DNA from 3 places in the Mesorhizobium sp. L2C066B000 genome. Region 1 is predicted to be linked to each of the others. Evidence: predicted binding sites of a transcription regulator. Region 1 holds the regulator's gene; each other region holds the start of a gene.
What was found. Region 1 encodes PhoB, which activates phosphate uptake and scavenging genes when phosphate is short. Its sites were predicted from a motif close to TGTCATNNANCTGTCAT; they were not measured.

Region 2: a site for PhoB is predicted at 1,827-1,843, ahead of X733_RS140265 (DUF1045 domain-containing protein). Genes of this name have one in related genera too.
Region 3: a site for PhoB is predicted at 1,252-1,268, ahead of X733_RS140430 (PhoX family phosphatase). Genes of this name have one in related genera too.

Annotation. Positions count from the first base shown of each region.
Region 1 is NZ_AYWZ01000003.1:102,560-105,836, reverse strand. Features, by position in the region: gene X733_RS154635 (ROK family protein) at 1-1,177, shown strand, start outside; gene phoB (phosphate regulon transcriptional regulator PhoB) at 1,208-1,897, opposite strand; gene phoU (phosphate signaling complex protein PhoU) at 1,914-2,618, opposite strand; gene pstB (phosphate ABC transporter ATP-binding protein PstB) at 2,660-3,277, opposite strand, start outside.
Region 2 is NZ_AYWZ01000018.1:7,130-10,406, forward strand. Features, by position in the region: gene X733_RS140270 (alpha-D-ribose 1-methylphosphonate 5-triphosphate diphosphatase) at 1-1,042, opposite strand, end outside; gene X733_RS140265 (DUF1045 domain-containing protein) at 1,078-1,785, opposite strand; gene iolB (5-deoxy-glucuronate isomerase) at 1,940-2,752, opposite strand; gene X733_RS140255 (hypothetical protein) at 2,934-3,182, opposite strand; gene iolE (myo-inosose-2 dehydratase) at 3,192-3,277, opposite strand, start outside.
Region 3 is NZ_AYWZ01000017.1:66,630-69,906, forward strand. Features, by position in the region: gene urtA (urea ABC transporter substrate-binding protein) at 1-497, opposite strand, end outside; gene X733_RS140435 (hypothetical protein) at 811-1,206, shown strand; gene X733_RS140430 (PhoX family phosphatase) at 1,324-3,237, shown strand.

The DNA.
Region 1 (3,277 bases):
AGCCGTGCGCCGGGCCGGCCAGCCGTCGCGGACCGAGATTGCGGCGACTACCGGCCTCAGCCACTCGACCATATCGGCAATCTCGTCTGATCTGATTCAAGAAGGCATCCTGATTGAAGGCAAACCTGGCGAGACCGGCGCACTGAAACGCGGCCGGCCGCAGGTGGGCCTTGGTCTCAACCCGGAAGCGGCGGCGGTGATGACCGTCGTGCTGTCGCTCAATTTCCTGTCCGTCACCGTCATCGACTATGCCGGCCACGTCGTCGCCGAGGAACAGCGCCGGCTGGACACGCTGACCAAGCCGCGCGACGAGCTGATTGGCGAATGCGTAGCAATCGTCCGGCGGCGGCTTGAGGATCCCGACCTCGATGTCCAGAGCATCGCCCGCATTGCCATGGGCATCCAGGGCATCACCGATTCGCAGGCGCGCGCCATGCTGTGGTCGCCGATCACGCCACTGACCGACATTGCCTTCGCCGACATGTTGGAAGCGGAATTCGGCATTCCTGCCACCATGGAGAACGATTGCAACATGATGGCGGTGGCGCTGCAATGGCGCCAGCCCGAGCGCTACCGCGACAATTTTATCGCCATCCTCTTATCGCACGGCATCGGCATGGGCCTGGTGCTGAAAGGCGAACTGTTCACCGGCACCCATTCCTCGGGCGGCGAGTTCGGCCACATGATCCACCGTCCGGGCGGCGCGCTCTGCCGCTGCGGGCGGCGCGGCTGCGTCGAGGCCTATGCCGGAAACTACGCCATCTGGCGCAGCGCCAAAATGATGAGCGAAGATGCCGAGCCGGTCGATATCGGCGACGCTGATATGCGCGCACTCGCCGCGCGCGCCCGCGAAACCGATGGCCCGGAGCGCGAAGCCTATCGCAAGGCCGGTGAGGCGCTCGGCTTCGGCCTCGGCAGCCTGTTTGCGCTGATCGACCCGGCGCCTGTCGCCATGGTTGGCGTCAGCGCCGCCGCCTTCGACCTGATCGAGCCGGCATTGCGCGAAGCGATCGCCCAGACCGCCGGCGGCCAGCACTCGAAATCGATCTCCTTCGACACCGAGCCCAACGAGCTGCCGCTGATCCGCGAAGGCTGTGCCATGCGCGCGCTCGGCTTCGTCGATCAGGAGATTTTCGCGCCGGGCATTCAGGCCAAATCCGGCAAGCATGTCGCCTGAATGGCCGGCAACGGCGCGACGCGCAGCATCCTAGTCTTCCCTGATCGCGTAGCCGGCGCCGCGAATGGTACGGATGACATCCGGCATGCGGCCGTTGTTGACCGCTTTGCGTAAGCGCCCGACATGGACGTCGACGGTTCGCTCGTCGATGTAGATCGTCTCGCCCCAGACATTGTCGAGCAGCTGGCTGCGCGAGAACACGCGGCCGGGATGGCGCATCATGAATTCGAGCAGCCGGAACTCGGTCGGTCCGAGCCTGATCTCGCTCTTCTTGCGGTAGACACGGTGCGACTCGCGGTCGAGCACGATGTCGCCGACCTTGAGCACGCTGGACAGCACTTCCGGCTTGGCCCGGCGCAGCAGCGCCTTCACGCGCGCCATGAACTCCGGCGTCGAGAATGGCTTGACCAGATAGTCGTCGGCACCGGTGGACAGGCCGCGCACGCGATCGCTTTCCTCACCGCGCGCGGTCAGCATGATGATCGGCAGCCGCTCGGTTTCGGGCCGCACTCTAAGCCGCCGGCAGAGCTCGATGCCGGAAACAGCGGGCACCATCCAGTCGAGCACCAGGAGATCGGGCACGTTTTCCTGCAGGCGGATCTCGGCCTCGTCGCCGCGTGTCACCACCTCGACGTGATAGCCTTCGGATTCGAGGTTGTAGCGGAGGAGCACGCCTAGCGGCTCCTCGTCCTCCACGACCATGATGCGTGGCGCGATCATAGGCAGTTCACCCTCATCAGGCCGGCGTGGCCATCGCCGTCTCGTCCTGCTTCGGACGATTGGCGGGCAATTGCTGGCCGGTCAGCACATAATACGCATTTTCGGCGATGTTGGTGACATGATCGCCGATGCGCTCAAGATTCTTGGCGCAGAACAAGAGATGCGTGCAGGCGGTGATGTTGCGAGGGTCTTCCATCATGTAGGTCAAGAGCTCACGAAACACGGACGTGTATTTGACGTCGATGCGCTCGTCGTCATTCCTGAGTTTTGCAAGAGCTGCCGCATCGGTGGCGGCATATTCCTCGACGACGCCTTGCACCTGGATCAGCACCAGCTGCGCCATGGCATCGATGGAGTGCGAGAGGTCGCGCGGCGTGACGCTCAAGCCCACGGTGCCGACGCGTTTGGCGATGTTCTTGGCGAGATCGCCGATGCGCTCGAGGTCGCCGGCCATGCGGATCGAGCCGACCACGGCGCGCAGATCGTTGGCCATCGGCTGGCGCTTGGCGATCAGCGTGATGGCGCGGTCGTCCAGTTCGCGCTGGCGCGCATCCATGATGGCGTCGTCGGAAACGACACGCTGTGCCAGCGCATTGTCCGAATTGAGCAGCGCCCTGGTCGAGCCGCTGACCATCGAGCCTGCCAGATCGCCCATGTCGCGGATCAGCTTGCTGATCTGCCCGAGCTCTTCATCGAAGGAGGCGACGGTATGTTCACCCATGATCTTGGTCCTCGTGCCTGAAAATTCACCCGCCGGACGGCTCAGCCGAAGCGGCCGGTAATGTAGTCCTGGGTGCGCTTGTCGTCGGGGTTGGTGAACATCTTGTCGGTGGCGCCCTCCTCGACGAGATAGCCGAGATGGAACATCGCTGTACGCTGCGACACGCGCGCCGCCTGCTGCATCGAGTGGGTGACGATGACGATCGTGTAGTTCTGGCGCAGTTCGTCGATCAGCTCCTCGACACGGGCGGTGGCGATCGGATCGAGCGCCGAGCAGGGCTCGTCCATCAGGATCACCTCCGGCGACACGGCGATGGCGCGCGCGATGCACAGGCGCTGCTGCTGGCCGCCGGACAGGCCGGTGCCGGGCTCCTGCAGGCGGTCCTTGACCTCGTTCCAGATCGCAGCCTTCTTCAGGCTCTGCTCGACGATCTGGTCCATGTCGGACTTGCGCTTGGCCAGCCCATGGATGCGCGGGCCGTAGGCGACGTTCTCGTAGATCGACTTCGGGAACGGGTTGGGTTTCTGGAACACCATGCCGACGCGGGCGCGCAGTTCGACGACATCGATGTTCTTGTCGTAGATGTCGTCTTCATCGAGCGTGATCTTGCCGGTCACCCGCGCCGAATCGATGGTGTCGTTCATGCGGTTGAGGCAGCG
Region 2 (3,277 bases), on a different contig from region 1:
TTAGGCCGATCGCCTCGGCCGGATTCTTCGACACCATCGCAACCGCCTGCGGCAGGGAAATGCCCTCGACGACGTCGCCGAGGAAGAAGGCCGACTGGATCAGGCTGAAGGGAATGTAGTCGGACGACAATATGTCGAGCAGGCCGTCGCCGGCCAGCGTGCGGGCCGAGACGTTGCCCGAATGCGAGGAGCCGCGCATGACGTTGGGCGCGCCCATCAGCACGCCGAGCCCGGCATCCTTCGAGGCCTTGGCGGCTTCCAGCGTGGTCGGGAATTCCGCGACGCGCACGCCTTGTTCGATCGCCTCGTCGACATGGCCTGATGTGGCGTCGTCATGGCTCGCCAGCACGATGCCCCGCTCGTTGCAGGCGGCTGATATCGCCACCCGGTTCGGTCCCGAATTCTTCGCCGATTCCGACATCCGCTTTTCGCAGAACAATTGGAAGTCGCGATCGGTCAATTTCAGCTTGCGCTGATAGTAATGGGCGTAGGTGTCGAGATTGACGAACTGACGCTGTCCCGGCGCATGGTCCATCAGCGAGGCCAGCTTGACCCGCTCGTCGCCATCGAAATTGGCGAAAGCCCGCAAGCAATCCGGCGCCGAGACCTCGCAGCGCAGGTGCAGGAAATGGTCGGCCCGCAACCGGTCTTTCGCGACGCTGTCCTCGATCGCGCCGGCGAGCTTGCGGATGTCGTCGGAGGTAATATCCGCGTCCTCGTCCATGCCGACACGCAACGCGTCGAGGACGGTGGTGATGCCGGCGGTGGCCACCTGCGCGTCATGGGCAAGGACGGCGGCGATCGGGTTCCAGCGCACTTTCGGGCGCGGCGCATAGTGGCCTTCGAGATGGTCAGTGTGCAGCTCGACCAGGCCGGGAATGATGTAGTCGCCGCCCATGTCCTCGCCGCCCATGCTCCCGCCGATTTGGCCGGTGCCGGCGTCGATGCCGGAGATAAAACCGTCGCGCAGCACGAGCGACCCTTCGACGATCTCGTCGGCAAGCACGATGCGGGCGTTGTGGAGAACGGTTTCGGCGGTCATTTCAGGCAGTCCTTGCTTACTCGGACGAATTGTGGTCAGGCAGTTTTTCGGGCAGCTCGGCGGCCGAGCGCATGATGCGAAAGCACCATGAACGGAGCGCCCGGTTCGGTCTCGACGAACAGCGTCAGCGCATCCACCAGCACCGGTTGCCGCAGCACCTGCGCAAAGAGGCTGTCGATCGCTGCGCGCAGACGTTGGCTTTCCTGCGGCCCGGCCCGGCCGGACAGCGTCATGTGGAAACGAAAGGTCTCAAACACATAGGGATAGCCCCACTGGCAGAGATTGCGGAACTCGGCTGGCTTCAGCGAATCCGGGCTGCGCCGCTCGATCTCGGCCTCGGTGAGCGGCGCGCGAAAACGGTCGAAGCTAAGCACGACATCGTCGGCGAAACGGTTGAGCGGCGGCAGCGGGCCTTCCGGCACCAAAGCGAAGAAACCATCGATCTGGCTGACGACCAGGCGCGGGATGGTGACCGTCGGCGTTGCTTCGGCAAAGGCGTCCAGCGCCGCGCGCAGCGAGCTTTCGGTTTCGTTGGCGGCCAACCGGAAGGGCGCTTTCAGCGTCGCATGGAAACCGTAGCGCCGCGCCGATGCGGTGTGAAAGGCGACTTCGGCCGCCGACAGCTCGCCCACCGCCTCGACCGGCCTGGTGGCGGCGCCAAAGGGGTCGCGGCCCAGCCAGTTGGCGGCGAGCCGCGCCAGCGGTTCGTCCTGCCTCGGGGTGAAATAGATGGCGTAGCGCATCGAAAAAAATCCTCGTCAGCCCGCTGCCATAGGTGATTTCCATGACGGATTGACGAAGCTTATGCGGGTTTTCGAAGGCAAATCGACCCCGTGGATCGTTAGCCGACGATTTTTCGCTGCTGGACCAACAGCTTCTGGCGCAAGCGAAGGCCGATCAGGCCTTCATGAGCCATTCGTGCTCGGGCGCGTTGTGGAACTTCCACGTCCGCTTCGGCCCGGCCATGACGTTAAGGTAATAGAGGTCGTAGCCGTGGCAGGCGGCGCAGGGGTGATAGCCCTTGGGCACCAGCACAACATCGCCGTCCTCGATCGCCATGGCTTCGTCCAGCTCGCGGGCGCCGGTCTTGTCGGCGTCGGTGTAGACGCGCTGGAAGGCAAAACCCTGCGGCGGGTTGAGGCGGTGGTAGTAGGTTTCCTCAAGATAGGATTCGGCCGGCAGGTTGTCCTGATCGTGCTTGTGCGGCGGGTAGCTCGATGTGTGGCCACCGGGCGTGATGACCTCGACCACCAGCAGCGAGTCGGCGGGCTTGCCCTCGGGCAATATGTTGGTGACGTAGCGCGTGTTGGTGCCTTTGCCCCGAGTCTCCTGGCCGAGGTCGTCGGGTGCGATGACGCGAACGGGCAAGCCGCCGCCCAGGCCCGGCGCCGAGCAGACCGCGAGTTCGAGATCGGTGTCGGCGGTGACCGACCAGTCCGAACCCTCCGGAATATAGACCGACCACGGCTTGCCCTCGAAGGGCGACATGCGCTCGCCGAGCAGGCCGAGTTCCTGGCCGCCGGCCCTTGCCGTGCCCTTGCCGGTGACGAACACCAGGCAGACTTCGCGATCCTGCGTCTTGCCGGATGCGGTCTCGCCCGGCTTCAGGCGGTGCAGGTCGAAGCCGACATAGGTCCATCCGGCGCTGTTGGGCGTGACATAGGCGACGCGGCCATGGCCCTTGTCGGCTTTGACGAGCAGTTTCGACATGTTTTGTCTCTCCTATCGCAAGTCTTCGAGGTCGGCCTCTCAACTTCGTCATCCTAGAGCGAAGCTCCGTCGCGAAGACCCTAGGATGACGAAGCGAGGGACGTTCCGGCCAATCACCGACGTAGGCGATACGCCAGGTGTCGAGTGTCCGACCCGCAAGCCCTTCCGAGCCACGGCCGCTTCATTCCTTCGGTTCGGCGTCCGCCTTCGCTTCGCCGGTCTTCGGTCGATCAGGCGCAGCCTTGCTCTCCTCCACCGGCTTGTAAAGATAGAAGAACTGCCACACCGCGTAGGCGGCAAAGCCGAGCGCAATGATGCCCCAGAATGGGGTGCCGGAGGCGAATTCTATTCCGGCCCAGATCACGCAGACGGCGACGACGGCAACGCGCCGCCACAGCGGCCGGAAGAACGGGTGCTCGTAATCCTTCATCGGACCGGCTTACGCATTGGGAAAGCCTTGCGTCTCGACCGTGTAGCCGGCCGCCGTCATCACCCGCATCAGCTCCTTGTAACCCACGTGGGCCA
Region 3 (3,277 bases), on a different contig from region 1:
CCGTCCTCGCTCATGAGATAATCGACGGCAGGAATCGCCTGCTGGTTCGGGGCGGCGCCGGTGTAGAACACGTTGCGCTCGCTTTCCTCGCCCTCATACTGGACGGGGTAGAACAGGATGTTGTCGAGTTCCGAGAACACCGGCAACACCGATTTGCGCGACACCGAGGTCCAGCAGCCGAACACGGCGGCGACCTTGTCCTTCGAGATCAGCTCGCGCGCCTTTTCGGCAAAGAGCGGCCAGTTGGAGGCCGGATCGACAACGACCGCCTCGAGCTTCTTGCCGAGCAGACCGCCCTTGGCATTCTGCTCTTCGATGAGCATCAGCATGGCGTCTTTCAGCGTCGTCTCCGAAATCGCCATGGTCCCCGATAGCGAATGCAGAATGCCGACCTTGATCGTGTCTTCGGCGGCCTTGGCCGGAGACGACATCGACAGGCCGGCGGCGATCACGCCCGCCGAAAACATTTTTGTTATTGTGGAGAAATTACCCCTCATACCGAAGACTCCCAAGCTGTTTGATTGCACCGCGACAATGCAAAGCAACTGCCGTGCCAAACGCGAAGGCGCCGCTCACAAAGATGGAATAGCCGAGCGTTATCAGCCGGTTGGTATATTAGCCTGGGGAAACAACAAAGGCAGCCGGTAAAATTGATTGAGGCAAATTTGCGCAGCGCACACGACTTTTGCCTAATTTTCGCCCAATTGAGACAAATGCCTAGTTTTTGATCTCCGGCCGTGGGTTCCGGGCGAACAATGTTGCGGCACCGCGCAAAAATAGGGCAAGCTCGCCCTTCAAAAGAGAGACGTCATGACATCTCGCATCTCACGCATTTCCGGCATCCTGCTGCTGATGACAACGAGCGGCGCCGCGCGCGCCGATTTCAGCGAGGGCAAACTTCCTGACGGCACCTATCATTGCGAGGTCTACCTGCTCGGCGCCTTCCTCAACCTCGGCGACATCACTATCAAGGGCAATGTCTATACCGGCCCGGTGACGTTCGGAACGGCGCTGCAAGGCTACAACTATCAGATGAACGCCAATGGCGAGATCACCTGGCTCGGGCCGCTGGGCGGCTATACCACCGGTGGCAACTCCGTCTCCATGACACAGGCAACACTGGACGGCGAGACCGCCCCGTCATTCGACATCATTCTGAAGCAGCCCGACGGCGCCTTCACCGCCTCGACCTGCACCAAGGGCTGAGCGATGCGTAGTGCCGCGCCCAGTTGCGGCAAAACCTTCCTCTTATGTCATGTGAATGTTGCCTAAGCAGACTAGGGCAACGGTGCGCCGTAACATCCACCCTTAGAGGCAGACACCATGGCCAATACACCGTCTTCATCCTCCCCCGTCATCCGCGAAATCATTGCCGAGCGCGTCTCGCGCCGGTCTCTTTTGAAAGGCAGCCTCGCCTCCGGCGCGCTGATTGCCGGCGGCAGCTTTGTCGGCTCCTTGTTTGCCGGCGAAACGCATGCCGCCACAGCGCAGTCGACGCTCGGCTTTCCCGAGCTGAAACGGGTCTACGGCAAGACCCATGCCGCCGCCGAAGGCTATGAGACGGCCATCGTCGCGCGCTGGGGCGACCCGCTTGCAGCCGGCCTCGCCGAATTCGACGGCAACAAGGTCGCGGCGGAGGAACAGGAAAAGCGCTTCGGCTACAATTGCGACTACATCGCCTTCATGCCGCTGCCCAAGGGTACGGTGAATTCCGATCATGGCCTGCTCTGCGTCAACAACGAATACATCTCGCCCAATGTGATGTTTCCGGGGATGACCGAGGGCGATGCCGGCAAGACGATGACCAAGGAACAGGTCGATCTCGGTATGGCCGCGATGGGCCATTCGATCGTCGAGGTGCAATTGAAGGACGGCAAGTGGGCAAGCGTGGCGGACAGCCCGCTCAACCGCCGCATCACCGCCAACACCGAAATGACCGTTTCCGGACCGGTTGCCGGCCATGCGCTGATGAAGACCTCGGCCGACGCGACTGGCACGAAAGTGCTCGGCACCAGCTACAACTGCAGCGGCGGTTTCACCCCCTGGGGTACGGTGCTGACCTGCGAGGAAGGCGTGTCCGACATTTTCGGCGGCGACCCGAAAAAGGCGCCGACTGCCGACCTGCTCGACCGTTACGGCTTCGACGGCTCCGACATCTATGGCCGCGGCCGCTTCCATGACCGCTTCAACCTCGACAAGGAACCGAACGAGGCCAACCGCTTCGACTGGGTGGTCGAGATCGACCCTTACGATCCTAAGTCCAGGCCGGTGAAGCGCACGGCACTTGGCCGCATGTCGCATGAGGCCTCGACCGTGGTCCTCAACAAGGACGGCCACGTCGTCGTCTATATGGGTGATGACGACTATTTCGAATACATGTACCGCTTCGTCTCGGCCAAGGCCTATGATAGGGCCAATCCGGCCTCCGGCGCCGATCTGCTCGACGATGGCGTGCTGTCGGTCGCCCGCTTCGATGCCGATGGCTCGATGACGTGGCTGCCGCTGGTGCACGGCCAGGGCAAGCTTACCGCCGAGAACGGTTTTGCCGACCAGGCCGAGGTGCTGTTGAAGACGCGGTTTGCGGCAGATGCGCTCGGCGCCACGCCGATGGACCGGCCAGAGGACATCGAGACCAATCCGGTGACCGGCCGCGTCTATGCGGTGATGACCAAGAACAAGAAGCGCGACCAGTCGAAGGTCAATCCGGCCAACACGCGACCGGAAAATCTCTGGGGCCATATTGTCGAACTGATCCCGCCTGGCGGCCGCGGCGCGGACGCCGACCACACGGCCGAAAACTATGCCTGGGACCTGTTCGTGCTCTGCGGCAACCCGAAAGATGCCAAGGTCGGCGCCACTTTTCATCCGGATACGTCGGACAATGGCTGGTTCGTCTGCCCCGACAACATCACCTTCGACCCGGCGGGGCGGCTGTGGGTGGCGACGGACGGCGCCAATGATTTCGACCTGCCGGACGGCGTCTATGGCGTCGACACCGAAGGTGCGGCGCGCGGCCTGCCGAAGCTGCTGTTCACCTGCCCGCATGGCGCCGAAGCGACCGGCCCATGCTTCACGCCGGACGGCACGACTCTGTTCCTGTCGGTGCAGCACCCTGCGGAAGATGCAGAGACGCTCGACAAGGCGCAGACGCTGTGGCCCGACTTCAGGGATGGCCAGCTGCCGCGACCGTCCGTCGTCGCCATCCGCCGCAAGGACGGACAGCCGGTCGGCGCATAGTGAGTCCTAGGAAAAAAGGGCGGAACGCGCCATGCGCGTT